Regions from separate parts of the Psychromonas saccharinae genome, predicted to be linked through region 3. Evidence: predicted binding sites of a transcription regulator. Region 3 holds the regulator's gene; each other region holds the start of a gene.

Region 1 (10,569 bases), 1.6 Mb from region 3:
TGCTGGATCTCTGAAATGTGAGTAAACCATAATGCTAAACGCAAGCTTCGGCTTGCGTTTTTGTTTCTATAAAAATAATAGGTATAACTATGAGTAATCCTTTTACCGTTTCCTTAAGCTTTGACCCTGCTTCTGAAGCTTGGGGTAAAAATGCACTATTGAGCTTTTTAGAAGGCCAAGCTGTTATTCACTTAGGTAAAAAAACTTCGCAATTTCGCCAAGTTCAACAAGCGGCGCGTAAGTTAGATTCAATGGCGATTACACAAGTGAAATTGCAAGGGGATGAATGGAATAGTGAATTATGTTGGGCATTTTCGCAGGGATTTTATAATGCAAAAAATGGCGCCGATATTGATTTTTCTGAAATTAATGATGCTGAATTGAAAGGCTTAAAAGAGCAAAAACGCATTATAGAATGGGTGCGAGAAATGATTAATCTCGGACCAGATGCATTGTCTCCAGAAAAGCTTTGTGAAGATGCATTTACATTAATTCAAGATGTAAAACCTGAACAAGCCGATGTCCATTATAAAATTCGTTCGGGCGAGGCGCTACTTCGTTACAATTTCCAAGGGATTTATCACGTAGGTAAAGGTAGTGGAAGACCACCCTGTATGCTGATTATTGATTATAATCCAACCGGTGACGACGAAGCCCCTGTCGATTATGCATTAGTCGGAAAAGGGATCACTTTTGATTCTGGTGGTTATAGTTTAAAACCAAGTAGTTCAATGGCGACGATGAAAAGTGATATGGGCGGAGCCGCGACGCTAGCTGGCGCGTTGGCATTGGCAATTTCTAATGGTCTTAATAAACGGGTTAAATTATATCTCTGCTGTGCTGATAACTTGATCAGTGGTAATGCCCTGAAACTAGGGGATGTTATCACCTATAAAAATGGCGTAACGGTTGAAGTTTTGAATAGCGATGCCGAGGGACGATTAGTATTAGCAGATGGTCTTATTGCTGCACAGGAAAGTTCGCCTAAGTTTATTATCGATGCTGCAACATTGACGGGTGCCGCAAAAGCTGCCGTTGGTCGTGAGTACAATGCGCTACTGAGTATGGATAATTCATTTTCTTTACAAGCAGAGCAATCTGCGAAGCAAGTTAACGAAATGTTATGGCGTTTGCCTTTTGCTGATTTCCACCTTGATCAAATTGGTTCTTCCTTTGCCGATATCGCGAATATTCATAGTGGAGAAGGAATGGCAGGCGCATCGACAGCTGCAGCATTCTTAGCTAAATTTATTCAAAAACCAGAAACGAATTGGCTGCATTTTGATTTATCAGGTAGCTACCAACCAAACGGTAATGGATTGTGGGCAACGGGTGCAAAAGGGCACGGTGTACGCACTATCAGTCATATTCTATTGAATTAATATTGATCAATCGTGCTAGTCGAAGCGAGTGTTTTATTGATGTTGTTAACACGCTTGAGTGTTATAGGCTATCGTCGTTTGATTAAGCGTGTAAGATAGACGCATTTGAGCGTGAGATGAATGTAAATGTTAATGATAAAGAGACTATTTACATGGTGCATATTGAAGAATAATAGGTATAAATATGATGAATTTAGCAATAATTAAAGATGAATTATTAGAAGCTGAAAAAGTGCTTAAGGCATTTATTGCCGATCCTGAGAATTTACAACATATCGAAGATGCTGCCGATTTACTTGCTGCGTCCTTTAAGCAAGAAGGTAAAGTACTTGCTTGTGGGAATGGCGGATCTCATTGTGATGCAATGCATTTTGCTGAAGAACTGACGGGCCGATACAGAGAACATCGTCCTGCCTATCCTGCCATTGCTATTTCTGATCCAAGCCATTTATCCTGCGTGAGTAATGATTATGGCTATAATTTTGTATTCTCCCGTTACTTAGAAGGCGTTGGGCGTGCTGGTGATGTACTGTTTTGCCTGTCAACAAGCGGTAATTCGGCGAATATTTTGGAAGCAATAAACACTGCAAAATCAAAAGGTATTTCGGTGATTGCTTTAACCGGTAAAGACGGTGGTAAAATGGCGGGATTAGCGGATGTGGAAATTCGAGTACCGCATTTTGGTTTTGCAGATCGTATTCAAGAAGTACATATAAAAATTATACATATTTTGATTTACTTGATTGAACAGAAAATGGCTTAATTCCTTTAAAGGTTATTGTAAAAATGTGTGAATTGCTTGGCATGAGTGCCAATGTCCCGACTGATATTTGTTTTAGTTTCAGTGAATTAGTTAAACGTGGTGGTGATACAGGGCCGCATAAAGATGGTTGGGGAATTACTTTCTATGAAGGAAAGGGTTGTCGTGATTTTAAAGATCCTGAACCGAGTTGCCATTCCAAGGTCGCTGAACTAGTAAAAAACTATCCAATTAAAAGTAAGTCTGTTATTAGTCATATTCGCCAAGCCAATAGAGGCGATGTCAGCTTAGAAAATACCCATCCTTTTACCAGAGAATTATGGGGAAAAAATTGGACGTATGCTCATAATGGTCAATTAACTGGCTATGAACGTTTACCCATGGGAAGAGCTCATCCAATTGGCCAAACAGACAGTGAGCGCGCTTTTTGTTGGATTATTGATAAGCTTTATCAAAATCATAAGACGGAACCAACAGATATTATTGGCATGTTTAAGGAAATCGCCGGTTACGCTGATACACTGCGTGAAATGGGCGTTTTTAATATGTTACTAACAGATGGCGAATATCTTGTGTGTTACTGCACCAATAATCTCCATTGGTTAACGCGACGTGCTCCCTTTGGAGAGGCGCAACTTATTGATGAAGATATGACCGTCGATTTTAAAAAAGAAACCTCCGATACCGATGTGGTTACCGTGATTGCCACCCGACCCCTTACTAAAAATGAACAGTGGAACAAAATGCATGAAGGTGAATGTTGTGTATTTCATTTTGGTGAACGGGTCCTGTAATTCCTTGTGATGTCGCAGTTACTTAAATGGTTATAGGCATTTTGCATTTATATGTTGAGTCATTTACCGTCTGTAGGTGGCTAAATTATACCAATTGTATTAAATATGTGATCTAAATTTTGAGCTGGAAAATGGTTTAGTTTGAGGCGAAAGTTGCCACTACCGAGAGATTAACAAGTGAATCCTCTAACGTGAGAATTAATATAAAGACATTAATTCTTTAATGGTTTTTCCCTTAACGAAACTTTCAACAAAGAAATAAACTATTTTAACCAGCAAAATAGATCAGCTAATTATTACGATTGGTATTATTAATGAGTTGGAGAAAATAGTGTTTAATTTTATTGGTAAATGGATTGGGAAGTTATGGATAAAAGTGCTGTTGTTATTGGTTGTGTTAGGGATTGCAGCCACACTTTATTTAGATAATGTTATTCGCCATACGTTTACGGATAAAAAATGGTCTATACCTTCAACTGTTTATGCGCGTCCTCTTGAATTATATCAAGGCGCTGTATTATCTCAGGATGATTTAAAAACGGAATTACAATTATTGGGATATCAATTTGTTAAACAGGTCTCTCAACCTAAACAGGCTGCGGTAATTGGTAATTCGGTGACGGTCTACACCCCAGAATTTCAATTTAGTGATGAGATTGAACCTGCTCGAAAAATTAAACTGACCTTTAATAAAGGAACAGTTAGTGATTTAAGTAGTGACGATAGTGCTTTTTTAATACGCCTAGAGCCAGTTGTCATTGGCGGAATTTATCCTTCGCATAATGAAGATCGTTTACTGGTCCAATTATCCGAAGTTCCTCAGACACTACAAGATATGCTAGTTGCCGTTGAAGATAATAACTTCTATCAGCATTACGGTATTTCATTTCGTGGTATTGCGCGTGCTGCAATTGCGAATATTAAGCAAGGCGGGATTGTTCAAGGTGCTTCTACGTTGACCCAGCAATTAATTAAAAATTATTATTTGAGTTCTGAACGTACCCTGTGGCGAAAGGCACAGGAGGCAGTTATGGCGGTGTTATTAGAAGTACATTTTACTAAGCAAGAGATACTAGAAAGCTATATTAACGAAGTTTATTTAGGACAGGATGGCCCTCGTGCTATTCATGGATTTGGGTTAGCGAGTCAATACTACTTTAATAAACCTCTCGCAGATTTATCCATCTCACAACAAGCGCTCTTAGTTGCTTTAGTGCGCGGTGCAAGCTATTACAATCCTTGGCGAAATCCTGAACGTGTTTTATTGCGTCGTAATTTAGTGCTTGATATTGCGGTTCGTGAGAAAAGTTTAGATGAAAATCAGGCAATGCTAGCAAAAGCACAACCCTTAACGGTGGGGGAACATTCTGTAAGTGGCGGTAAACGTTACCCTGCTTATTTAGATTTAGTTCGTCGTCAGTTACAACGTGATTATGACGCAGAATCCTTGAGCTCAGACGGTCTTTCTATTTTTACGCATTTCGATCCACTTGTTCAATCAACTGCAGAAGAAAGTTTAACCGCAGCGATTAAAAAACATACCTCCGGTAAAACAACGGTCCCACTTCAAGGTGCTGCCGTTATCACTCGTCCAAATACTGGGGCGGTACTGGCTATTGTGGGTGGAGCCGATGCACGTTACGCTGGATTTAATCGTGCGATTGATTCTCGCAGACAGGTTGGTTCTTTAATTAAACCCGCCGTTTATTTATCCGCATTAGAAAAATCGCAGCAATTTACACTTGCGACGTTATTAAATGACGATAGTTACCAGCAAAAATTACCTAACGGTGATGTTTGGTCTCCTAAAAATTATGATCGTAAAGATCATGGTCAAGTTATGCTTTATCGTGCATTAGCGCATTCTTATAATCAAGCAACGGCACGACTAGGTAATCAAATTGGATTAGACAATGTTGTAAATACTATCCATCGATTAGGTGTTACTGAAAATATTCCTGAATTACCTGCGATTACGTTAGGTGCAGTAGGAATGAGCCCACTTGAAGTTGCACAAATGTATCAAACCTTATCTGCAGATGGTTTTTATACGCCATTACAAGCAATAAGTGCGGTGATTGACCCGAGTGGCAAACAATTAAAACATTACCCATTGGCAATTGAAAAACGATTTGATGCAGCGACAATTTATCTTTTACGTTATGCTCTACAAGCTGTTACACATGAAGGAACAGGAAAAGCATTGCAATGGTTGATTCCCAACTTTGCGGTTGCAGGCAAGACGGGGACGAGCAATAATTTACGCGATAGCTGGTTTGCGGGCTTTTCTGGTGATTTACAAGCCGTTGTTTGGATGGGACGAGATGATAATGAGTCGAGTGGATTGACCGGATCTAGTGGTGCATTACGCGTTTGGGCTGATATTTTTAAACAACGTTCACAATTACCCTTACAAAATATCCCGCCTAAGAATATCACCATAAGCTGGGTAGATGGTGAGAGTGGTGTTGGAAGTCAAGATACCTGTAGTAATGCGATCCCTTTACCATTTGCACAGGGTTCAGAACCTTTGCAGGAAATAAAATGTCTACATGGTGTTGATAAAGTTTTAAATTGGTTCCATGAGTTATTGGAATAAATGAGAGAAGATAATGAATACATTAAAAAAGGTAACGCTATTTTGTGTCCCGTATTTTTTGGTGGCATGTACAACTATTTCACCAACGGGGTCTAAATCAGGTAATAAGCAAACGCCTGAAGTCAAGGATTTGATTACGCAGCCAAAGGACATAAAAGATCCCTCTGAAGGTATGAAAGAAGCACCGGTAGATAAAGCTGTGCAAGCAAATATTGTGGTGCACTCCTTGTTAGATCGTGCTCAGCAGCAACTTAAAAGTGGAGATCAGCTGGGCGCAGAAGGTTCGTTAGAACGTGCGATTCGTATTGCACCTCGTTATCCTGAAAGTTACTTTCGTTTAGCAGAATTACGTTATCAACAGGGACAATACCCACAGGCAAGTTCATTGGCTGAAAAATCAATTAGCTTAGGTGCTGATGAAGTATTATCTAAGCAAGCAAATGCATTGTTACAAAAAATATCAACAAAATAATGTATAAAAAAGCAATCTTATTGTTAGATTGCTTTTAATTTTTACTTATAAAGTTAAACACTAATAAGATCTCCATCAGAAATAAAGACTGTTTTATAAATATAACTATCTGTTTGTTAAATGAAATTTCAATATAATACAGCATGTTAGCCTTATTATAATTGATTTTTATACGTAGCCTTCTTAATGAATATCACTTCAATCCTCTTCATGACTAGACATCATTTGCAAAATAACAGAAAATAAAGACTGTCTATATAAACAGGTGATTAATTTGTCTGATCTGGCAGCGGTAAAACAACGTAAAATAATCCATATCGACATGGACTCGTTCTTTGCGTCGGTCGAAATGCGAGATAATCCTGCACTGTGTCATGTGCCACTTGCCATTGGTGGAAAAAGTGAGCATCGAGGGGTACTGTCTACCTGTAACTATATTGCCCGTGAATACGGTTTACATTCCGCTATGCCGACCTTTCAAGCCAAACAATTATGCCCAGACCTAGTTCTAGTCGCGGGCCGAATGCCCGTTTATGTTGAAATCTCGAAGAAAATTCGAGAAATTTTTTTTCGTTATACGGATTTAGTTGAACCGTTATCCCTTGATGAAGCCTATTTAGATGTTACCGATTGTACGTTGTTTAAAGGCTCGGCTACTTATATTGCGCAGGATATTCGGCGAGTTATTTTTGAAGAACTCGCTTTAACCGCCTCGGCAGGTATTGCTCCCTGTAAATTTCTTGCCAAAATTGCGTCCGATGAAAATAAGCCTAATGGTCAATGTGTGATTGTGCCAGAGCAGGTCGATGCGTTTATTAAAACCTTACCCCTAAAAAAGATTCCCGGTGTCGGGAAAGTTACCCAGGAAAAGTTAGCGCAACGAGGGTTATTTACCTGTTTAGATATTCAACAATATCAACCTACCTTATTATTGTCCGAATTTGGTAAGCAGGGCGCGCGATTGATTGCCTTTAGTCAGGGGATTGATAATCGCTGTGTGGAACCAAATCGAGAAAGAAAGTCATTAGCTGTTGAGCATACCTTTGGGCAGAATTTGCATAGTGAAATACAATGCCTTGAAAAGTTGACTGGCTTATTTAATGAATTGGAAAGACGGTTAGTAAAAGTATTAGATCAAAAGTCGATTATACGGGTTGGTGTTAAATTGAAATTTTCAGATTTTACTCAAAAAACCACGGAGCGAAAATCAACAAGGGTATCGCTTTCACTTCTTTCTATTTTATTGCATCATCTATTGCAACAACATCAAGGTAAACATATTCGATTAATTGGTGTGTCAGTGGGACTCGAAAATAAAATTAAGCATGAGCAAACTGCAGTACAATTAAGTTTTATCGAAAAAGGTTTTTATTAAATGGAAAAGCTCATACTTATTACGGGAGCAAGCTCAGGTCTAGGCGAAGAATTTGCTTTTCAATTAGCGGCGCAGGGGAATTCTCTTTTGCTAGTTGCACGTCGTTTAGAAAGGTTGCAATATATTCAGCGCGATATAATCAAAAAGCATGCGAATGTCCGTGTGTTTTGCCTGTGCGTTGACTTAAACGATGCATCCAGCGGACAACAAATAATGGATTATATAAACAGCCAAGGATTGCCGTTAAATGGGGTTATTAATAATGCCGGCTTTGGTCAGCGTGGGCAATTTTCAGACATCGCATTATCGCGCCAGATGGATATGCTACGGGTCAATATTAGTAGTTTGGTTTCTTTATCACACCTTGCAATTCCATTATTAGCGAAACATGATGGTAGTTTTATTATTAATGTGGCGTCCATTGCTGCATTTGTGGCAGGGCCTAATTTGAGTGTTTATTATGCCAGCAAAGCTTTTGTGCTTTCTTTTTCTGAAGCACTTTATGAAGAGCTGAAAAAACAAGGCATTAAAGTCAGTACACTTTGTCCTGGTCCGACGGATACGGAGTTTTTTGAGCAGGCTAATATGCCAAAATCCCCATTATTTAAACATTTTGTGATGGATAAACATGCGGTTGTTAAATATGCCTTAGCCAATCAACATAAGGCGATCGTTATTCCTGGTTTTGTTAATAAAATGAGTGTGTTAGGGGCAAAATTTTTACCAAGCTCCATAGCACGAAAGCTTGCTTATTTCATTCAAAAATAGGTAGAATATTAAGAAATAGTGTGTAAATCACATTTTACTGTTATTATTCCGCCGTTAAACAATAAATTGAAATAGGAATTATTATGAAAATGAAACTATTGGCAGCAGCCGTATTAGTATCAGCAACAAGTGTTGCAAATGCAGGTTTTTTAGACTCATTATTTGGTAGTGATGAAGAAACGACAACAGCTGCAGAAGTCAAAACAACGACTGAAGCACAAGTTGAAACTGTTACTGATGCAGCAAAATCTCAGATGACTTCTGCTGTGGATGCTGTTAAATCAACGGCGACTACTGCAACAACAACTGCAGCCGTTGCTTCTGCAACTTCAGGCTCTACTTCAAGTAGCTTATTGTCAGCTTTAACATCTCAATTAGGTGTGACGGATACACAAGCAACAGGTGGATTAGGATCGTTGATGCAAGTCGCTCAGGGTTCATTATCGACTGATGATTTCAGCTCTTTAAGTGATAGTGTACCTAATATGAGTACATTATTAGCAGCTGCACCTTCTTTAACATCTAGCGATAGCACAAGTGGTGTGACTGACTTATTGGCTAGTGCGGGTGGTGCTGCATCATCAATTAATACCATTGCAACGTTAACCAAGCAATTTGAAGCACTAGGGTTAAGTTCTGATATGATTTCTCAGTTTGCAAGTATTGCAACTAGTTACTTTACAAGCAGTGATAATAGTACTGCTAGTTCTCTGCTACAAAAAGGCTTAAGTTCTATTCTTTAATAGAACAAGTTAAAGTAAAAGGGCACTTTATTCGGTGCCTTTTTTTATGTCCCAATATTAACAATGCCATCATAAATAAATTGAATAGCAAGCGCAGCAAGTATCACACCTAGGAATCGTTTTAAAATCTCGTCTCCGGTTTTACCAATTACTTTTTTCAGGTATTTAGCTAACAGCATTAATACGAGCGTTAACATTAATGTGCTAAGAATAGCTAAATAAACCGATATAGTACCAGCCGTATTGTCCGTATGTGAAAACAATAATATTGATAATGTTAATGTACCAGGGCCTGCCAAGAGAGGGATAGACATGGGAAATACGGAAATATCTTGATTTTTACCCGATGCCGATACAGTTGTTGATTGGGTGATCATATTGAATGCCGTATAGAAAAGCAGTAAACCACCCGATATACGTAATGAATTAATATTAATACCAAGGTGAGCAAAGAAGGTTTCACCGTAATTACCGAATAATAGCAATGTGATTGCACTAATGATTACTGCTTTTATTGCCATTTTTTTTCGGTAGCTTTCATCGCTATCACGTGTCAGTGAATTAAAAATTAGCGCCGCCCCAATAGGATCGATAATAACAAACAATGCGGTTAATGCATGTAAATAAACCGAGATATCCATGTCTCATTCCTATAAAAGTAGTTGCGAATTAAGTTATAACTATCCGCATCAATATCAAACCAATTTTGCTTGTTAAAATTATTGCTAGCGTTGTTGTTTGCAACGTTAATACCTAGCTATTTTTCAATCAAATGCTTTGTTCTTATTTTTTCTTGCGCAACGTTGACGATATACTTGTACGAGTGGAGATGTCCACCTAATTCACCAATCGTTTTAAAAAATCAAGTGAGCAATACCAGCAATAACGGGCAAGGTTACTAATGTGCGTAAGATAAAGATAACAAATAATTCGATGGCATTAATGGGAATTTTACTTCCTAACATTAATGCACCAACTTCACTCATATAAATAAGTTGTGTTACTGACATGGCTGCAATGACAAAGCGTGTCATATCTGACTCAATCGATGCAGCTAGAATTGAAGGGATAAACATATCAGCAAATCCGACGACAATGGTTTTTGAGGCTTCAGTCGCTTCTGGAATATGTAATAATTCTAAAAATGGAATAAATGGATAGCCTAAATAATCAAAAATAGGGGTGTATTCTGCTACAACTAATGCAATAGTCCCAATCGCCATAATGACCGGAATAACACCAAATACCATATCAATTACATTTTTAATGCCGTCTATAAAAGTCGCTTTAAATCCCGTTGAGTTATCCGCACGATGTAACGCATTTGCCAGACCCCATGAGAAAACATTATGGCCTTCGGGTGTTAATTCATCTTCTTTTGAGCGTTTTTCACCATTAATATAATGATCTTTTTTCCAACAAAGCGGTGGCAATTTTGGAACGACAATCGCTGCGATAAGACCGGCCGCACAAACGGCTAAATAAAATGGTACAAATAAATGTTCAAGCTTAACCTGTGAAATAACAACTAATGAAAATGTAATTGAGACGGCAGAAAAGGTCGTACCGATAACTGCGGCTTCACGTTGAGTGTAGAAGCGAGATTCATATTGTTTACTGGTTAATAAAATACCTACGCTGCCATCGCCTAACCAAGATGCCATACAATCAATGGC
Region 2 (10,569 bases), 2.1 Mb from region 3:
GCGTGCTTGAAAGTCTTCAATGGATATTTTTAACGTATTAACCCGTACCGCACGACGAAGTGGTTTATGGCAATATTCTATTAGATCATTTAATTGAAGATGGCTCGGTAATATGTTTTTCATCTTATCAATAAATGCCTGTGGCAGCAGGGTGTTGTTATCCATTGGTGTTCCTTAGAAACGGACTAAAAGTGGAGGGGTTATAACATAATTAAGGATTTAAAATCCAGTTTGTAGTGATACTCGGGAAGTTTGGTTGTTGTTTGTCTTCGTAAATTTACCAATTTTTTTGGTGCGCGCAGCACACCCTACGGTGAGGTGTTCTATGCGCACCTTAATATGTGTGTCTATCATTAAGGCGATCTATTTATTCCAAGGAGTCTCTATGTCTCGTTATATACGTAGTAATCGACATGGAGGTACCTTCTTTTTTACTGTCGTGTCATATAAACGCCGAAAGATTTTATGTGAAGAGATTATTCGAAGTGCTTTACATCAAGCTATTGTCGATGTGAGAAAAATTCATCCTTTTGATATTGATGCATGGGTTTTGCTACCCGATCATTTGCATTGTATTTTAACTTTACCTCCACATGATTCAAGTTTTGGTATTCGTTGGTCGTTAATAAAAGGAACCGGGACTTTAGTCCCGCAGGTTGTTTTATAGTCAAAATTAACGCTAAATAACACTAAAACAAAACCACAGGACTGAAGTCCTGAATCCGAAATGCCTAACTGAAGGCGTTACGGATTGTTACTCAACAATGTCCTTTATCTTTAATAACCGATTCAACGCTTAATCAATCTCAACGGAAAAGACGAGAGTCGGTGGTGTGGCAACGTCGTTTTTGGGAACATGAAATTAAAAATAATGATGATTATGAAAAGCATTTTAATTACGTTCATTATAATCTGGTTAAGCATGGATTAGTTGATAACCTTAAAGATTGGCCTTATTCGACATTTCATCGTTATGTTGAGGAGGGAGTGTATGAGTGTGATTGGGGAACCAATGATGTTATTATCAACGGTAAATTTGGAGAGTAAAAATTTAATTGTAATTGGTGCGCGCAGCACACCCTACGGTGAGGTGTGTTATTCCCCAAAATGCTTATTAGCAATATATGCAGGGGGGGCTGCGCGTACAGGTTTTTAGTTTACTTTCTTGGGATAGCTAACTTCCATTCTAACCATTTCTTTTTCAGTTCTTTTTGTAATTTAAAGCTATCGCCATTTGAACTTGCTGGTTGCAATGGTATTGAATCATCTGTGCTCATACTGACTCCACCTTTTACCAATGATGATAATGATGATGTTTTTAGTGTCGCACCTGTAATACCGATATCAAGGTTAAAGCCTGACGCGGGCCAGAAGATGGAGTTTTGTCTAATTAAGTGAGCGTATTGTGGGTAAATATTTAATAAAATTTCGACACCCGAAGCATCCCGCGATAATCGCTTTTTAACCACTTCGCCGATTTGGATTTGACGATGATACACCGGGCTACCTATATCGGTAGAACCGGCATTATCAGCGGTTAAGATGATACTTAATCCTTGCTGAGCAATATTTACGGTTGGTGGTTGCGATTCGCCTTTGAATTGAGTGGAGTAGGGGCCGTCACCCGGTAATACATTAAGATATACACCGCTGATCAAGGTTGATAAGTTTTTCGCACCTGATAAAGAAAGTTCGCTTTTGACAATCCAAAATTGACTGTTGCTATGGGCAATTTCTTGTGTGTATTCAGGTTGTATCGAGGCGGTTGCGACAACGTCTTTGTTGTTATTCAAAGACAATGATGAGACTTCACCGATAACAATCCCTTTCATTCGTAATTTACTACCAACCTGTAAATCATATGCTTGATCAAAAACGATATTAATATTTTGTGTTTTTTGGGTCGCTTGCTGGTAATTATCAAACAGTTTATAGGCTCCATTAGAATACTTATTTTCAACTCCTACTGTACCCGTATCCACAGCAATGCCGCCGGTTGCGATGGTGAGAAGGGATTCAGCTTGTAGTTTAATACCTGACAACCCCGCATCAACTTTAAGACCGCTAATATTCCAGAATACACTATCGTCTTTGATCAAATGTTTGTATTCACTTTTAATTTCTATTTCAGTTTTAATTAACCCTGAATTATCGATACTAAATGCTGAAATTTCTCCGATGGTAAATTTATGATAATAAACCGGTGACCCTTCGTAGATTGAAGGCAATTCTTTACTTAGAAGGGTAATTGTTAATGGTTTACTAAAGCTATTTTTTCCTATTTTGGCCATTTGTTTGGAAGGATATATACGGAATGTTTTATTTAAAGCCGAGCTCGGTTGATCCGTTTTAGTGACGGGCGTTGCGTTATATAGTCCGATTCCACCTGATACGAGTCTATCGATGGGAGCGGTTTGAATGTTTATACGACTTACCGTCGCATCGATATTAATACCGCTTAATAAATAAAAGTGACTATTTTGATTAATTAAGTATTGGTATTGATGATCAATATTGACTAATACATCAATATATTGGCCGTTATCCGAAAAATCTAATTGTTGCACTTCACCGATTTTTAAACCTTGATAACTAATCGGCGCACCGTTTGTTATCCCGGTGGCATTATCTGTTTGTAATTTGATAATGGTTGGCGGTGATGTTGGTGGCAGTGAGTCTTGCACGATAAAATGAGAAGCTTGTTGTTCATTTATCACGTTTTCAGCAGGTAAAAAGGCAATGTAATTTCCACTGATAATATTACTTAAATTGCTAATTTTAGAAAAAGAGATTTTAGTTCTTTCTATCCAAAATTGTGCATTTTCAGTGATCATGCCACTAAATTGTGGGTTAATAATCGCTTTAGCAATAAAGGATTTTTTGTTGGAATCATATTTGATATCAGCTAAATGACCGATGCCGTGTCCTTTAAATAAAATACCCGCATTTTTAGGTAAATTACCAATGTTATTAAGGGTTAATTCAATGGCAAAGCCCGTTTCTGTTTTTTCAATATCTTTGAATAATTTGAATATTTGTCCTGTTTTCTTTTCAGGACTGTCTACGGGAGAGCTAAAGGTGATACCACCTGCAATTAATGAGCTAAGACTGTCCACCTGTAAGTTGAGACCAGCGCGAGAAATATTTGCTTGTAGTCCACTAATATTCCAAAATTTACTATGTTGTTTGATTAGGTGACCGAATTTCTTTTCGATAAAGGCTTTTATATCGACATACTGGCTTGTATCGGAAAGTTTAACCTGTGCAACTTCGCCAACTTTTATTTTTTTAAAGAAGATAGGTGTGCCGACATTAATGGAACCAGCGGATTCACTTTGTAGGTTAATGAGTAATGCATTGTCTGGAATATTAATAGGTTGATCTAACAATGCATCAAAGGTGTCTGTTTCTGCACCATCTCCTGGTTGTAAATTTATATAGCTGCCCGAGAATACGGTATCTAATCCTGTAATAGATGTTAACGTGGCTTTAGGCGAGACTAACCAAAATTGCGTGTTTTCTCGTAACATAAATGCAGCATGGGCTTCAATATCGGCAATAATATTTACGCCTTCCGTTGCATTTAATTCAATTTTTTTAACAGTGCCGACGATAACGCCTTTATATCTGATTTTTGTTTTATCGGTAATAATACTGTCGGCATTATCGAAATGAATTTTTATTTCAGTATTCGCATGTGTTAAATGTTGGAATAAAACCCAGCCACCCAATAATAGGGCGATTAAGGGTAATAGCCAGATTGATGATATGACATGGCGCTTCTCAATATTAGCCTGTAGTGGAGTTGTTTGATTATTCATCGTTAGAGGCATCCCAAATTAGACGTGTGTCGAAACTATTTGCAGCAAAAAGAGTACATAACACAACGATGGTAAATGATGTTGCTGCAATACCTGGATATACAGAAAGAAGTTGGCCTTTATTAAATACGGCGACCATGATGGATATTACAAAGAGATCTAAAATAGACCATTTACCAATTAATTCAATAAGGTAAAAAGCCCTTAGGCGTAATTTGGCAGACAAATTCCAATGCAATTGTATTGATAGTGTTATTAATATTAACCCTATTATTTTTAAGATGGGCACTAAGATAGAGGCAATAAAGACAATCAAAGCAACCATCGGTAATCCATTATCAATTAATGTTAAAATACCACTGTAAATCGTATCGGGTAAGACGTCATTATTTCGTAGTAAATATGTAATTGGATAAATATTAGCTGGGACAATAAAAATCATGGCTGTTATTAATAATGCCAAGGTTTTTTGAAGACTGTGAATCGTGCGTGGAGTAATCGGATTTCCACAATACGGACACAAACTTGGGTGCTCGCTTTGACGACTATAATTACCGCAGGTTTTACATACTTGCAGTCCTTGTTGTAATGCACCGGTACCGACTTTAAGTTGATCAACCATTAATATATCGCTCCCAATAACCATGATTACTGTATCGACTAATGATTAGTAGATTAATGACTAATAATGCGATGAAAAAATAGAGTCCAATATCAAAAAATAAAACGGCATCATTATTTAGTTTAAACATCGATACCATTAAACTGACCATATAGACTTCAAGCATTGACCAGTTCATTAATATTGCTGTTATTTTTAATATTTTAGGTAAGTACGAAGGGTAGTAATTGAATGTTAAACACGCACTACTCAATGCGATGCAGCCTAACATTAATGATGGCGCGATAACGGCACAAAATAAAACAATGAAGGCGACCATCGGGGCTTGGTTTATCATTAAAAAAGCCCCTTGCAATAAATTTGTTTGTTCAGTTATTCCCAGTAAATGAATCGATATTAGGGGGAAATAAAAAGCTGGGATTAAAAGGGCTAATGCCGTGATTGATAAAGCTAAAATAATCGCGGGATTAGCGTTATTATGCTTTTCAATTGTGTGATTGCATCGCGTGCATTTAGCGACATAACCTTTTGGTATTTCAGGTACTAAGGACACCATATCACAATGTAGACAAATAATTTTTTTCATTGGAATAATTCATATCTTTAAGTGTTAATAAATACAATACAGCAATTTTTTGGAAAAGTTGCATTTTTACCGTATTTATTGTACTGTATATAAAGACATGAGTTGTTCAATTGTAGCAAATTCATTAATTAAATTCACGACTTAGTGAAATTGGTATTTACTATCAGAATAGGTTAAAGAGGCCGCCGTGGCAGTAATTATAAAATATATTGTAGAAAGAAAAGGTATTGAGAAGATGACCTTTACAAGTAAAAAAGAAGCAGACGCATACGATAAAATGTTAGATTGTGCCGATCAGCTAGCGGCTTTTCTAGGGGCGAGTTCAGTCACCCTCGATGATAACCAATTAGAAGAACTCGGTTTATATTTGGCGAGTAATAAAGAGGTTGTTCAAAGTCTATTTAAAGGTAATGATTTCATTCCCGTTGATGTGGTTGAAGAAACAGAGTAAATAAAGTCGCTACTAGCTACGAGTGTCGAGCTGCGAAGTTCAGTGTTTTCTAAGCTAGAAGCGCGCGACTCGAAACTTTTTTTAATCAAACAGCTAAATACTAACCGCTGCTTGTAAATTCCTGCTTTTCATGTGCTTATTATTGATCTAAAATGCTGCCTCGTTTTTAAATTACTAAAATACATATGCTTTTTGGTTGGAAGCATCACTGTGAGGAAAACAGCATGCCAATTATAACTCTTCCCGACGGTAACACTCGTCAATTCGAAAATACTACTTCTATTATGGAAATCGCTGCTGATATCGGTCCCGGTCTTGCCAAAGCATGTATTGCTGGGCGCGTGGATGGAAAATTAGTCGACGCCTGCGACCCGATTGATAAAGACGCTAATGTTTCTATTATTACGGCAAAAGATGATGAAGGTTTAGAAATTTTACGTCATTCATGTGCGCATTTATTAGGTCACGCGGTTAAACAACTTTATCCTCAAGCGAAAATGGCTATTGGGCCAACGATTGACAACGGTTTTTATTATGACATTGACGTCGATGTGGCGATCAACGATGAAGAACTGGCTAAAATCGAAAAACGCATGAAAGAATTAGTGAAAACTAATTATAAAGTGGTTAAAGAAAAAGTATCGGTTGAAGAAGCGAAAGCAGTATTTAAAGCGCGCGGTGAAGAATACAAATTAGAAATTCTTGAAGGCATCGATGCAAATGACCGTCCTGGTTTATATCATCATGAAGAATATGTTGATATGTGTCGTGGCCCACACGTACCAATGATGAAATTTAGCCAATACTTTAAATTAATGAAAGTAGCGGGTGCATATTGGCGCGGTAATTCAGACAATAAGATGTTACAGCGTATATATGGCACAGCATGGGCGGATAAAAAACAACTTAATGCCTATTTAAAACGTCTTGAAGAAGCGGCAAAACGTGACCACCGTAAGATTGGTAAACAACTTGATCTTTATCATATGCAGGAAGAAGCACCGGGTATGGTGTTTTGGCATGATAACGGTTGGATTATTTACAGAGAATTAGAAAATTATATGCGTGGACTACTTAAAAAGTATGACTATGCAGAAGTGAAAGCGCCGCAGATTTTAGATCGTAAGCTTTGGGAAAAATCAGGGCATTGGGATAAGTACAAGGATAATATGTTTTGTACGCATTCTGAAAGCCATGATTATGCGATTAAGCCAATGAACTGTCCTGGCCATATTCAAATTTTCAATCAAGGATTAAAATCATACCGTGAACTTCCATTACGTATGGCTGAGTTTGGTGCTTGTCATCGTAATGAACCTTCAGGCTCTTTACACGGTTTAATGCGTGTGCGTAGCTTTACTCAAGATGATGCGCATATTTTCTGTTCTGAAGATCAGATCCTTGAAGAAGTATCAACGTGTATCCGTATTCTTTTTGAATGTTACAAAACATTTGGTTTTGAAGATGTAGCGGTCAAATTGTCAACTCGTCCAGAGCAACGTGTTGGTGATGATGCAACTTGGGATAAATCTGAGAAAGCATTAGCCGATGCGTTAACCGCAAATGACATTAAATTTGAATATTTACCGGGTGAGGGTGCTTTTTATGGTCCTAAAATTGAATTTACTTTATATGATTGTTTGGGCCGTGCTTGGCAGTGTGGTACTATACAACTCGATTATTCAATGCCGGGTCGTTTAGACGCTACTTTTGTTGGCGAAGATAATGAACGACACACGCCAGTTATGATTCACCGTGCAATTTTAGGTTCACTTGAACGTTTCATCGGTATTTTAACTGAAGAGTATGCCGGTATTTTTCCAACGTGGTTGTCACCTCAACAGGTTGTTGTGATGAACATTACGGACAAACAAGCTGATTTTGCAGTAGAAATCGTAAATAAATTGAAAAAAGCAGGTATTAGAGCAATTTCGGACTTGAGAAATGAGAAGATAGGCTTTAAAATCCGCGAACATACATTGAAACGTGTTCCATACCTACTCGTTGTTGGAGACAAAGAAGTCGAAGCAAATGAAGTCGCAGTAAGAACACGTAAAGGTGATGATTTAGGCAAGTTCAACATTGATGACTTTGTTGCACATGTTCAAGAAGAAATCATCGCTCGTCGTTAATTTTTTTGGAGGAATTTGTTATAAAAGGTGCAAGAAAAGCCCCACAACAGGGCAATAAACATCGTTTGAATGAAGAGATAACTGGTAATGACGTTCGTCTATCAGACTCGGAAGGCAAACCACTTGGTGTTGTTTCATTAGAAGAAGCTAAAAATATGGCTTTCGATGCAAATCTTGATTTAGTTGAGATCAGCCCGAATGCCGAGCCGCCGGTTTGTCGCATCATGAATTATGGCAAATTCTTGTATGAAAAGAGCAAATCCGTTAAAGAACAACGGAAAAAGCAAGTTCAGGTTCAGCTGAAGGAAATAAAATTCCGTCCTGGAACTGACGAAGGCGATTATCAGGTAAAACTACGCAACCTGACTCGTTTTCTTACAGAGGGTAACAAAGCTAAAGTAACACTGCGTTATCGTGGTCGTGAAATGGCACACCAATCATTAGGACTAGATCTACTAAACCGTATTAAAGCGGATTTAGCAGAGATATCCGTTGTCGAGTCTTTCCCTAAAATGGAAGGCCGTCAAATGGTGATGGTGTTAGGCCCTAAACGTGCTAGTTAAGGCATAAAGAAGTAGTTTACTGCAATTAGTTTTCTAGTTGCAGTTCGTATACTCGCCTTACTGGTTTAATTTAACTTAGAACAATGCGGAGTTCGCAATGCCTAAAATGAAATCTAACAAAGGTGCTGCAAAGCGCTTTAAAAAGACTGCTTCTGGTGGTTTTAAGCGTAAGCAATCACACTTACGTCACATCCTTACTAAAAAATCTACTAAACGTAAACGCCACCTACGTGCACAAAGCATGGTAGCAAAAGTAGACGTACCTAGTATTAACAGAATGTTACCATTCGCTTAAGTAAGGATTAAATAAAATGCCAAGAGTAAAACGTGGTGTACAAGCGCGTGCACGTCATAAGAAAGTCTTAAAACAAGCTAAAGGTTATTACGGAGCTCGTTCACGTGTTTATCGCGTAGCGGTTCAAGCAGTAACTAAAGCAGGTCAATACGCTTACCGTGACCGTCGTCAACGTAAACGTGTATTCCGTCAACTATGGATTGCGCGTATTAACGCTGCAGCTCGTATTAACGGTTTATCTTACAGCCGTTTCATCAATGGTCTTAAAAAGGCTTCTGTTGAAATCGATCGTAAGATCCTTGCTGATATCGCAGTATTTGATAAAGCAACATTTGCTCATTTAGTTGAAGTAGCTAAAAAAGCACTTGCTTAATCAATTTACCTGATTAGTAATTAGATTTTTCGAAGGAGACAATTTGTCTCCTTTTTTTTACCTTTTTATTTGTAATAGTTACTCGCCTCGATTTTCAACGACCTATTTTTATCCAAACATTTTTTAAATATTGTACATGCTGTAATTTTAGTATTAATTAGACACTGCTCGTTGCTATAATATCGACCAAATTATTCTCGACTATTATACGGACAGTGGCATGAACGAGCTTTTTTCAAATCGTATTTCAAGTGTTTCCCCTTCATTTATTCGTGAAATTTTAAAGGTCGCAGTTGATCCTTCGATAATTTCATTTGCTGGTGGATTACCTAATAGAGATCTTTTTCCTGTTGAAGCATTACAAAAAGCAACCAACGATCTTTTTAATGATTCAGGTAAAGATATTCTCCAATACAGCAGTACAGAAGGTTACTTGCCACTTCGAGAGCTTATTGTTGCGGATTACAAAAACAAAGGTTTGGACATTCATGTTGATGATATTCTAATTACCAACGGTTCCCAACAAGGCTTAGACTTACTCGGTAAAGTGTTAATTAATGAGGGTGACCAAGTTATTATCGAAGAACCTGGTTATCTTGGAGCAATTCAATCTTTTGAAGTTTATGCCGCACAGTTTAATCCGGTTACGGTTCATCAGGATGGCGTTGATATAAATCAATTAGAAGAAATTGTTACGTCGAGCTCATCGAAGTTAATGTACACAGTGCCTAATTTTCAAAATCCTGCAGGTATTTCATACAGTAATGAAAATCGCCGAGCAGTGGCGAAGTGTTTATCTAAAACAAAAACATTTTTGATTGAAGATAATCCTTATGGTGATTTACGTTTTGCAGGCGAAAATAAAATTTCATTTAAAACGCTATTGCCTGAGCAAACTATTTTATTGGGATCTTTTTCGAAAACCGTTGTCCCAGGTTTTCGTTTGGGGTGGATTGTTGCACCTAAGCCATTAATGGATAAATTAGTAATTGCAAAGCAGGCTGGAGATTTACATTCTAATTATTTCTGTCAGCGTATATTGCATCGTTTTTTAATCGATAATGATTTACAAAAACACATTAAAAAAATTGTATCGGTTTATGGTAAGCAAAAACAAGTTATGGAAGATGCGATTAAGCAATATTTTCCAAAGGAAGTGACTTATTTAAATCCAGAAGGTGGGATGTTTTTGTGGGTGACCTTACCTGAAAAACTGTCTGCGATGACGGTATTCGATAAGGCAATTGAACAAAAAGTCGCATTTGTACCAGGCGACCCTTTTTATATTAACAAACGTGATTTAAATACGCTAAGACTGAATTTTTCAAGTGTTGATCCTGATGTTATTAAAGAAGGTATTCAACGTTTAGGTAAAGTTTTACACGATTTATTATAATCGTTGTATTTCTTAGTGCTGTTTACAAAGGGCGCATGTCAGCATGCGCTATGTATCTTTAACCTATCTCAAACTTTTTCATCCTAAATTGCGACTGACAGAGTATTTGTGACATCAAGGGTACAACCAATTAAATCAACTTTCGTTATGCACTAAATCACTTATCCTGTAATTATTTAACTGACATATTCCATGTGATTGGTGTGTCCCGCTACATTTTTAGTTTTTTTATATTTCCATCCTGAATATTTCCTGCTTTATTACAGTATTACGGTTAACTGTAATATTTCTGTCATATAACGAATTTATACTCTCTTCATTAATTATGTT
Region 3 (10,569 bases):
AAAACGATTAGCAAGTAGTGAGCAAACCTTAGCTTGGGTAGAAGAAAAGGCGGGGCTATTAGTGCAAGCAGGTGCAGGTAGTAGTCGAGTCGGCTTGCAACCATTAACTTTACAACAAATTATTAGCCGAAGTGCGAAACAATTCGGGATTAATTTTTCCCGTATAGAAAGTAAAACGGATCAAGTCGAGGTTGTTATTACCGATATTGAATTTGATCAATTTATATTGTGGTTAACGAATTTGAGTAATCAAAATTTCATTTCAGTTGTATCGACGGATTTTTCAAAAATAGATCCGCTCGGACATGTAAAAGTTAATCGTTTAGTGTTGGCTAACTAATAAAAAATTAAAGAGATAATATCCGCATGAAGATAAAGATTATTTTACTATTGGTTGTACTGTATCTAGGGTCATTGTTGATTACTTTACCTGTACAACAGGTGGTGCGTTTTATTCCTCAAAACAGTGGTGTCACTATTGGAGCAGTGTCGGGGACTTTATGGGATGGCCAAGCAAACCATATTAATTACAATAACGAATTTCAATTACAAGCAGTAAAATGGGAATTCGATTGGTTGGCATTACTAGGTTTAAAATTAAAATTTGATATCGATTTTCATAATGGTGTTCAGGCCATGTCTGGTAAAGGCGCGGTGCTATACGGTTTTTCGGGGTGGTCCGCAGAAAATGTTGTCGTAGATATGAGTGCAGCAGAGTTGATGTCCTACGCCAATATTACTGTACCTGCTGAGATTACTGGCGATCTCTCCCTTGTTATAAAATACGCATCCCAGGGTGATCCCTATTGTGATGAAGTTGATGGGTTTGCGGTTTGGAATAATGCTAACGTAAATAGCGAACTTGGAGAAGTTGATCTTAAATCGGCGCATATTGATTTAAGTTGTGATGCGGGTCAATTAGTCGGAGATATAGAGCAAAAATCAGAAGAACTAACCACAACGGGTAAATTCCTATTAAAAGAAAATGGTTTATATCAACTTCAAGGGTTATTAAAACCCGGTGAGCAGCTTAATTCAAATATTAAAGAGGTTTTCTCTTGGGTTGGTGCTAAAAATAAAAATGGCGAGACTGTGCTTAATTTTAATGGAAAGTTGTAGTAGAAGCGTAAAATTTTCTTTTATTGTCTCTTTTTTAATAAAAACGCCCATTGTAGCTAGTATAAATTAGTGTGTGGATATACACTGTTTGTAATTACAGCCTATATAGGGGGAGTTATGAAAGAATTAACTAAACGTCAAAGTGAAGTGTTGGATGTTATTCAAGACTGTATTGAAAAAACAGGCCGCCCACCAACACGTGTTGAATTAGCAAAAATTCTTGGTTTTAGAAGTGCGAATGCTGCTGAAGAACACCTTAAAGCATTAGCACGCAAAGGTGCTATTGAGGTTGTATCTGGTACATCTCGTGGTATTCGGGTATTAGATAAATTCAAAAAACCGACTCAAGAAGCTGAAGAAGGCTTGCCGTTGATTGGTAAAGTTGCAGCTGGAGAACCCATCCTCGCTCAGGAACACGTTGAGTCTCATTACAACGTCGATCCTTCTTTATTTCACCCTAATGCCGATTTCTTGTTACGTGTGCAGGGTGAAAGTATGAAAGATATTGGAATTATGGATGGAGATTTACTTGCCGTGCATAAAACGCAAGATATTAATAATGGTCAAGTTGTTGTCGCTCGTGTTGAAGATGATGTTACCGTTAAGCGTTTTTACCGCGAAGGCAGTAACGTCACTCTGAAGGCTGAAAATAGTAAATTTTCGCCTATTAAAGTCGATTTAGAGTACCAGTCATTTGATATTGAAGGCATTGCAGTTGGTGTGATCCGTAATACTGATTGGATGTAATAGTGATCTTTGTTTTTACCTCATCTTAAAATGAATGTTAATGACTCGTTTATTTTGCAATAATAGTGGCTTGTTATTGCAATCAATACGTTGCATTCATTATCCAACAATCTATCAATAGTTAAATATCTCGCTTTGAACGTTAAATAGTTGTTCGATAAACATAATATTGGTATACACTTGATTATAATTATTAAGCAATGGGAGTGCTTTTTTAGATTATCATGGATATGCCTGAAATAAGTATCGATTCTACATACGGCGTTATTATCATACAAGATATGAAAGTCATGTCGGTTGATGATAACTATGCGCGGATTTACGGTTATAGCTCTTCTGAAGAGTTACTTGCTAGTATTGATTCTTTTCTTGATCTGATTAGCCCTAAATTTCATGCTCAAGCTATTCAAAACTGTGATGATTTTATTTCTGGTAAAATGTCTTCGCGTGGACAGACTTTTCAAAATATTGATCGTCATGGACGCGAATTTACTGTTTTTTCTATTGTTCATGTTATCGAATGGGAAAATAGTCCTGCAATACAAACTACCGTTATCGATTTAACGCCGCTAGTTGAGATGAAAAGTCAACTTCAAGAAAATTATCAGAATTACAGAAACTTAATTCTAAATTCTACGCAGGCTATTGTTCTACATAGAAATTTTGTTCCTATTTTAGTTAATCAATCGTGGTCAAATGTCATGAGGGCTACATCGCCTGAATTTGTATTATCTCAGCAAAGTATTTTAGACAGACTGCCTGTTGGATGTAGAGATCATGCAATACAACGTAATGAAGCGCTTATTGCAGGCGTTAAACTTGAAAGTGAAAATATCATTGCAGAGTGTTTGTGTTATGACGGTGAAAAACGATGGTTTAAAATTACTGACAATGTGATTTATTGGGATGGATTACCAGCAGTTCAGGGAATTTTAGAAGATATAACCGAGAAAATGTTGCTAGAGAAAGAGTTGCTGTATAAGGCAACCCACGATCAATTAACGAACCTGTTTAATCGTTCTGCTATTTATGATTGGTTAGAAGTGCAATATAGAGAAACCAAGCCAATTGGCTGTTTATTAATTGATATTGATGATTTTAAACAAGTAAATGATAATTATGGGCATCAACAAGGTGATCATGTTATTGCGTATTTTGCGAGTATCTTATTGGATATCGTTGCTGAAAATGGAGTTGCAGGACGTTGGGGAGGTGAAGAATTTATTGTTTTTCTACCAAACACCTCTTTTGAGGGGGTAACGAGCATTGCCGAAAAAATTAGAATGCGATTGCATAATCATCGCTTTTCTTGGCAGCAAAGTGAGTTTATTGTCACCGTGAGTATTGGCGTTAGCTTCTCGTTAGATAATCAATGTCGAACGGCGAGTGAATTAATAAAAGAAGCCGATACATTACTTTATTTGAGTAAAGGGAGTGGCAAAAATAAAGTAAATAGCCTTTATAACTAGCATGGCTTACCTGCTGACGTGATCAATGCGTTGAGTATATTTCTGCAGCACATTAGATGTTACTATTTGTTTTTCTTTCTCGATAGCCAATAAAGATGTCTACTCTAATGACAAAATCCAACTTTTTTACTCGTTCTATTCATAAAAAAATCTTTGCCATCGCCTTGCCGATGATGCTTTCTAATATCAGCGTTCCACTACTTGGTTTGGTTGATACTGCTGTGATAGGTCATCTCCCTGAATCTTATTATCTAGCTGGTGTCGCCATCGGTTCGATGGTTGTGACTTTACTTTTCTGGATATTAATTTTCTTGCGTATGTCGACAACCGGCTTAGTTGCGCAGGCCTATGGAGCGAATAATCGCCAAAAAAGTCTGCATTTATTAGCTCAATCAATGTTTATTGCTGTTATGTTAGCTTCCGCTATTCTATTGCTGCAAACGCCTATTGCTCGAATTGCCTTTCATTTTGTCGATGGTAGTGAACAGGTGTTGTTTTATGCGCGTGAGTATTTCGTTATTCGCATCTGGAGTGCGCCAGCGGCTTTGATGAATATGGTGTTACTTGGCTGGCTTTTAGGGATGCAAAATGCGAAAGCGCCGATGTTTTTGCTGATTATTACTAATCTCGTTAATATTATTTTAAGTGTTTTATTTGTCGTTGTTTTTCATTGGGGAGTAGCGGGAGTAGCATGGTCTTCATTAATTTCAGATTACGTTGCGCTTGCTGTTGGTATTAGTTTTGTTGTTAAGATGGTTCGTCCTGATTGGCATAAAACGCAGTTACAAGTATTGTTGAAATCAGTATTAAATTGGGTTTCGCTCAAGTATTTTATTGCGTTGAATCGTGATATCTTCCTTCGCACTTTATGCTTGCAAATTGCGTTTACATTTATGACATTACAAGGTGTTAAATTAGGTGATGATGTTGTATCTGCAAATGCGGTATTAATGCAATTTTTATCGCTTATCTCTTTTTCAATGGATGGTCTGGCATATGCAGCTGAGGCTTTGGTCGGGAAAAGTATTGGTAGTCGTCGTTTAGATAAACTAAAAGAGGCAATTAAAGTTATTATCTTTTGGTCATTGTTATTTAGTGTGGTGCAAGTGTTACTGTTTTATTGTTTTGGTGAAAGTATTATCAACCAAATAACCTCGATTGTGAGTGTTCAAGAACAGGCCTATCGTTATTTACCTTGGTTAATATTAATTCCATTAACTTCGATGCTAGGCTATGTGTTTGATGGTGTTTTTATCGGCATGACACGGGCTACAAATATGCGTAATAGCATGATTTTTTCTCTATGTATTGTTTATTTTCCCACCTGGTTTTTGGCGGAAGAGCAAGGCAATCATGGCCTATGGTTGGCAATGAATGCCTTTATGTTGGCACGTGGTATGAGTTTATTTTGGATTTATAGCAGGCTAGATAAAAATAAGCAGTTAATTATGCAATGATTTAGTCCAAAACAATGCATCACCGTATGTAGGGTTAAGTTGATAGCCAGAAAATCCTTGTTTAGTATAGGCTTTTTTGGCGATCTCATTGCCTGCTAATACTTCTAAGGTGATTTTGCAGCAGTTTCGCTGCTTGGCAATCTCTTCAATTTTTGAAAATAGCAAAGTAGTGATCCCTTGACTTCGAAAGTCCTTATAGACAACGACATCGTGTACATTGAGTAATGGCTGACAAGCGAAAGTGGAAAAACCTTCAATAGCCGTTAACAGTCCCGCAGGTTTATTATCTTTAAATGCCAACACAATAAATACATCGGAACGTTGTAAAAGTGCCTCTACAAGATTTTGCTTAGTAAAGTCAGAGAGGTCTTCAGAGCCTCCCATTGGATCCGTTGCATAGTGAGACATCAGAGAAAGGTAAGCCTGTGCATGTTCTGGACGCGTTAAATCCGCTTGAATAATGTCAAACATAGTAAATCCTTTTGTGGCGGTGTTGATTCGTTGGAACATCAGAGCATATCATTTTATAAATGTTTTGTTGTCTTATTAAAATTCAGTTAGACTTCTAGATGTCTAAAACTTTTATGGAGCATTGTAATGCCAATTCGTATCCCTGATGGTCTTCCCGCTGCAAGTATTTTAAAGTCAGAAAACATCTTTACCATGTCTGAATCTCGTGCGAGTCTTCAAGATATTCGTCCGTTAAAAGTACTTATTTTAAATTTAATGCCGAAGAAAATTGAGACCGAAACACAGTTGATGCGATTACTCTCTAATACACCACTTCAGGTTGACGTCGAATTACTACGTGTAGACGCGCGTGCATCAAAAAACACACCAAAGGATCACCTTGATAAGTTTTATGGTGATTTTGAACGTGTAAAAGATAAAAAATGGGATGGCTTTATTATTACAGGTGCGCCCCTAGGCACAATTCCTTTTGAAGAGGTTTATTATTGGGATAAATTTACTGAGATAGTGGAATGGTCTAAACACAATGTCACCTCAACACTCTTTTTATGTTGGGCTGCACAGGCTGCATTTAAATATTTATATGATCTTGAAAAGGAAACCCGTGAGACTAAATTGTCGGGTATTTATAAACATACGACTCATCATCACCATCACCCCTTAGTACGTGGTTTTGATGATCATTTTTGGGCCCCTTTATCACGCTTTGCTGAATTTGATTCTGAAACTATTTTAGAAAATACCGATTTGACTATTTTTGCCGATGCACCCGATGCTGGTTTGTATTTTGCGGCCAGTCCCGATTGTCGCCAAGTGTTTGTAAGTGGTCATCCTGAATACAATGCAGAAACCTTACATAATGAATATTTACGAGATTTAAGCGAAGGTCTTAACCCTGCGCTACCTATCAATTATTATCCCAATGACGATGTGAAACAAGCTCCTCATGCAACGTGGCGAAGCCATGGGAACTTGCTCTACAGTAATTGGTTAAATTACTGTGTTTATCAAGTAACACCTTATGATTTATCGGATTTAAAATAACTAAGTCAAAGTGTGATAAAGGTAGAAAAAAATCCTGTTTTTAGTTGCTATACTGAATTCACTAAAGGGAATTAGTGTAATACAAAGTACTTTAAGTGTTTGTATTTATTAGTGTATTAAAGGCAGTATAAAAAGATGGCGATTATTTCATTGTTATTCTTATTAGGCTATTTCTAATTAATTTATTGTTACTTTAGGTAACAAATCAGCCTAGCGGCAAATAGAATAGAACGGATAAGTTTTGGGACTGAAAGAAAACCAATTATCGTTTTTTATTATATTAGGGAGGGAATAATTATTTATACTTTATCTCAGTTTTGTAAAAGTGGTAATACATTTTAGGAGTTTGTTTTAAAACAACTCAACGCCAAATTGGCACGTTATTCACCACTTTTCTATAGCTAGGGAGTTGATCATAGCGTAAACGCATTTTTGTATACGATGAATTCTTAGTGTTTTATGATTGAAATTAGTCATTAATAAAAAATGTTTGTTTAATATGGTGACATGACAATGTTCTTTTTAATTGAAAACGAGCTATGAACGATGGCTCGTTTTTTTATGTTTCCGTTTTAATCCTCTTTTTTACCGCAACATTTTCCTCTAAAAAACCTATCTTTCAATTTTTTCACTATTGTTAATAGAATATTTCAAGTAACAAATTATATTGGTACGCTAACCCATCGCGCTTTTATGTTAATATCTGCGGTTCGAAATTGTGCATCCGTTGTTTGCATTGTTCATTATTTAGTATCAGGGAAATATATGTCAGGTCGTGATCGTAGTGCGCTTATAAAAGCACAATTAGAAAAGCACATTCTTCTTATCGATGGTGCAATGGGTACCATGATCCAAAGCTATAAATTTGAAGAACAGGACTTCCGAGGGGAACGTTTTACTGATTGGCCCTGTGATGTGAAAGGCAATAATGATTTATTGGTACTAACGCAACCTGACACTATCTTAAGTATTCACAAAGAATATCTAGATGCCGGTGCTGATATTCTCGAAACGAATACCTTTAATGCAACAACTATTGCCATGGCAGATTACGAAATGGAATCGTTATCGGCTGAAATTAATCGAGAGGGCGCACGTTTAGCACGTTTAGCAGCGGATCAGAAAACGGCTGAAACACCAGATAGACCTCGTTTTGTGGCGGGTGTGTTAGGGCCAACTAACCGTACATGTTCTATTTCACCTGATGTGAATGATCCCGCTTTTCGTAACGTTAGCTTTGATGAATTGGTCGTGGCTTATACCGAATCAACCCATGCTTTGATTGAAGGTGGTTGTGATCTTATTTTAATCGAAACCATTTTCGATACCCTAAATGCGAAAGCTGCTGCCTTTGCAGTAAGTGGTGTGTTTGAGGAGCTAGGTTATAAATTACCAGTTATGATTTCTGGTACGATTACCGATGCTTCTGGACGGACGCTTTCTGGACAAACAACGGAAGCTTTTTATAATTCATTACGTCATGTTGAACCCATTTCATTTGGTCTTAACTGTGCACTCGGGCCTGATGAATTGCGCCAGTATGTACAAGAAATGTCCCGTATATCAGAAACCTTTGTGTCTGTTCATCCCAATGCGGGATTGCCTAATGCTTTTGGTGAATACGACCTCGAAGCCGATGAAATGGCGACTCATATTAAAGAGTGGGCGGAAAGTGGCTTCGTTAATATGGTGGGCGGTTGTTGTGGTACAACACCGGAACATATTAAAGCGATGGCCGATGTCGTTGCTAATATAAAGCCACGTGAATTACCAGAGATCGAAATTGCTTGTCGCTTAAGTGGTTTGGAAGCACTTACTATTAAGAAAGAATCTTTATTTCAAAATGTAGGTGAAAGGACGAACGTCACTGGTTCAGCGCGTTTTAAACGTTTAATTAAAGATGAACTTTATGATGAAGCGTTAGAAGTTGCCCTTCATCAAGTTGAAGCGGGTGCTGATATTATCGATATTAATATGGATGAAGCGATGCTTGATTCATTACATGCAATGCAACGTTTCCTTAATTTATGTGCATCTGAACCTGATATTTCAAGAGTGCCGATTATGGTCGACTCTTCGAAATGGGAAATTTTAGAAGCTGGCCTTAAATGTGTGCAAGGTAAGGGGATTGTAAACTCTATCAGCATGAAAGAAGGTGTTGATAAGTTTATTGCTCAAGCTAAATTAATTCGTCGCTATGGTTTTGCTGTGATAGTGATGGCCTTTGATGAAAAAGGGCAGGCAGATACCCGCGAACGTAAATTTGAGATATGTAAACGGTCCTATGAAATTCTAGTAGAACAGGTTGGCTTTCCACCTGAAGATATTATTTTCGATCCTAATATATTTGCCGTTGCAACGGGTATTGAAGAACATAATAATTACGCTGTTGATTTTATCGAAGCCGTTAAAGACATTAAAGAGCACTTACCCCATGCGATGATTTCTGGTGGTGTTTCGAATGTGTCATTTTCTTTTCGTGGTAATAACCCCGTTCGTGAAGCCATTCATGCTGTATTTCTTTATTACTGTTTCAAAAATGGTATGGATATGGGGATTGTAAATGCAGCACAATTAGCGATTTACGATGATATTCCTAAGGAATTAAAGGATGCGGTTGAAGCGGTTGTGTTAAACAAAAGCTTGCATGCAACCGATGATTTGCTCGATATTGCAGAAAAATACCGTGATGCTAGTAATGAAAAAGTGGACGATGGCAAAGCATTAGAGTGGCGTAATGCGCCCGTAGATGAACGTATTGCACATGCGCTCGTTAAAGGAATTACTGAATTTATCGAAGCCGATACCGAAGAGGCGCGTTTAAAGGCTGATACGCCGGTTGAAGTTATCGAAGGACCATTAATGGATGGAATGAACATTGTCGGTGACTTATTTGGTGCCGGTAAAATGTTCTTACCTCAAGTTGTAAAGTCAGCACGTGTTATGAAACAAGCGGTTGCTTATTTAAATCCTTTTATTGAAGCCACTAAAGAAGTGGGGGAAACTAACGGTAAAATTGTACTAGCGACAGTAAAAGGCGATGTTCACGATATCGGCAAAAATATTGTTGGGGTTATTTTGCAGTGTAATAACTATGAAATTGTTGACCTCGGTGTCATGGTTTCATGTGAAACAATTCTGAAAACAGCTATCGCAGAAAAAGCCGATATGATTGGGTTGTCTGGCTTAATAACACCTTCTTTAGATGAAATGGTGTATGTTGCAAAGGAAATGCAACGTCAGGGCTTTAAATTGCCACTCTTAATTGGTGGTGCGACGACATCTAAGGCACACACGGCTGTTAAAATAGAACAAAATTATGATGAGCCGGTTGTTTATGTTTCAAATGCATCGCGTGCTGTTGGGGTTTGTCAGCAGTTATTAAGTAATAAGAGTAAATCGGCTTTCGTTGAAAAATTAAATATTGATTATGATCGTGTTCGTGAGCAACATGCGAATAAAAAACCACGTAGTAAACCTATTTCTTTGCAACGTGCGCGTGAAAATGCAGCAAAAATTGATTGGAAAACATATCAACCACCAGTACCTAATAAGCTAGGTATACAGGTGTTTAATAAAATGTCGGTTGATGTATTACGCGAATATATTGACTGGACGCCATACTTTTTAACCTGGGGCTTAGCAGGAAAATACCCTCGTATTCTGTCCGATAAAGTGGTTGGTGAAGAAGCGCAGCGCGTGTTTGATGATGCACAAGCCATGTTAGATAAAATTGCTTTAGACGGTGAAATTACTGCCAATGGGATCGTGGGTATTTTCCCGGCGAATAGTGTTGGTGATGATATCGAGATTTATAGTGATGAATCGCGTACTGAAGTTCTTCAGGTCAGTAATCAACTTCGTCAGCAAAGTGAGAAAAAAGCCCCGTTTGTTAATCATTGTTTAGCCGATTATATTGCACCTAAAAAATCAGGTGTGGCTGATTATATTGCGGCCTTTGCTGTTACCGGTGGAATTGGTGAGCGTGAAGTGGCACAACGCTATAAAGATAATCACGATGATTATAATGCGATTTTAGTACAAGCGGTGTGTGACCGTCTTGCTGAAGCTTTTGCTGAATATTTACATCAACAAACACGTAAAGATTATTGGGGGTTTGCTGCCGATGAGACACTTTTAAATGATGATCTCATTCGTGAAAAATACCAAGGTATTCGTCCGGCACCTGGTTATCCTGCTTGTCCAGAACATACAGAAAAACAAATTATTTGGGACTTAATGGATGTTGAGCAGAAAATTGG

The links. The regulator LexA, encoded in region 3, represses DNA repair genes until DNA is damaged. The targets are predictions, from matches to a motif close to TACTGTATNNNNATACAGTA.
Region 1: the regulator LexA is predicted to act here: its motif matches at 6,255-6,274, upstream of dinB (DNA polymerase IV).
Region 2: the regulator LexA is predicted to act here: its motif matches at 5,111-5,130, upstream of ACR30L_RS10570 (YebG family protein).

Annotation. Positions count from the first base shown of each region.
Region 1 covers NZ_CP195153.1:2,885,934-2,896,502, reverse strand. The annotation lists gene iscX (Fe-S cluster assembly protein IscX) at 1-21, shown strand, start outside; gene pepB (aminopeptidase PepB) at 90-1,382, shown strand; gene lpcA (D-sedoheptulose 7-phosphate isomerase) at 1,570-2,145, shown strand; gene ACR30L_RS12800 (class II glutamine amidotransferase) at 2,169-2,936, shown strand; gene mrcB (penicillin-binding protein 1B) at 3,268-5,535, shown strand; gene ACR30L_RS12790 (tetratricopeptide repeat protein) at 5,549-6,007, shown strand; gene dinB (DNA polymerase IV) at 6,291-7,382, shown strand; gene ACR30L_RS12780 (SDR family NAD(P)-dependent oxidoreductase) at 7,383-8,150, shown strand; gene ACR30L_RS12775 (DUF2780 domain-containing protein) at 8,234-8,893, shown strand; gene ACR30L_RS12770 (MarC family protein) at 8,938-9,534, opposite strand; gene ACR30L_RS12765 (YjiH family protein) at 9,748-10,569, opposite strand, start outside.
Region 2 covers NZ_CP195153.1:2,383,826-2,394,394, reverse strand. The annotation lists gene rsmF (16S rRNA (cytosine(1407)-C(5))-methyltransferase RsmF) at 1-165, opposite strand, end outside; gene ACR30L_RS10595 (REP-associated tyrosine transposase) at 386-667, shown strand; gene ACR30L_RS10590 (hypothetical protein) at 832-1,047, shown strand; gene ACR30L_RS10585 (MlaD family protein) at 1,158-3,821, opposite strand; gene ACR30L_RS10580 (paraquat-inducible protein A) at 3,814-4,443, opposite strand; gene ACR30L_RS10575 (paraquat-inducible protein A) at 4,436-5,029, opposite strand; gene ACR30L_RS10570 (YebG family protein) at 5,217-5,480, shown strand; gene thrS (threonine--tRNA ligase) at 5,705-7,612, shown strand; gene infC (translation initiation factor IF-3) at 7,618-8,175, shown strand; gene rpmI (50S ribosomal protein L35) at 8,273-8,470, shown strand; gene rplT (50S ribosomal protein L20) at 8,487-8,843, shown strand; gene ACR30L_RS10545 (PLP-dependent aminotransferase family protein) at 9,064-10,239, shown strand.
Region 3 covers NZ_CP195153.1:4,436,924-4,447,492, reverse strand. The annotation lists gene gspM (type II secretion system protein GspM) at 1-340, shown strand, start outside; gene ACR30L_RS19880 (type II secretion system protein N) at 367-1,119, shown strand; gene lexA (transcriptional repressor LexA) at 1,237-1,866, shown strand; gene ACR30L_RS19870 (sensor domain-containing diguanylate cyclase) at 2,097-3,335, shown strand; gene dinF (MATE family efflux transporter DinF) at 3,443-4,792, shown strand; gene ACR30L_RS19860 (GNAT family N-acetyltransferase) at 4,778-5,263, opposite strand; gene metA (homoserine O-succinyltransferase MetA) at 5,390-6,307, shown strand; gene metH (methionine synthase) at 7,073-10,569, shown strand, end outside.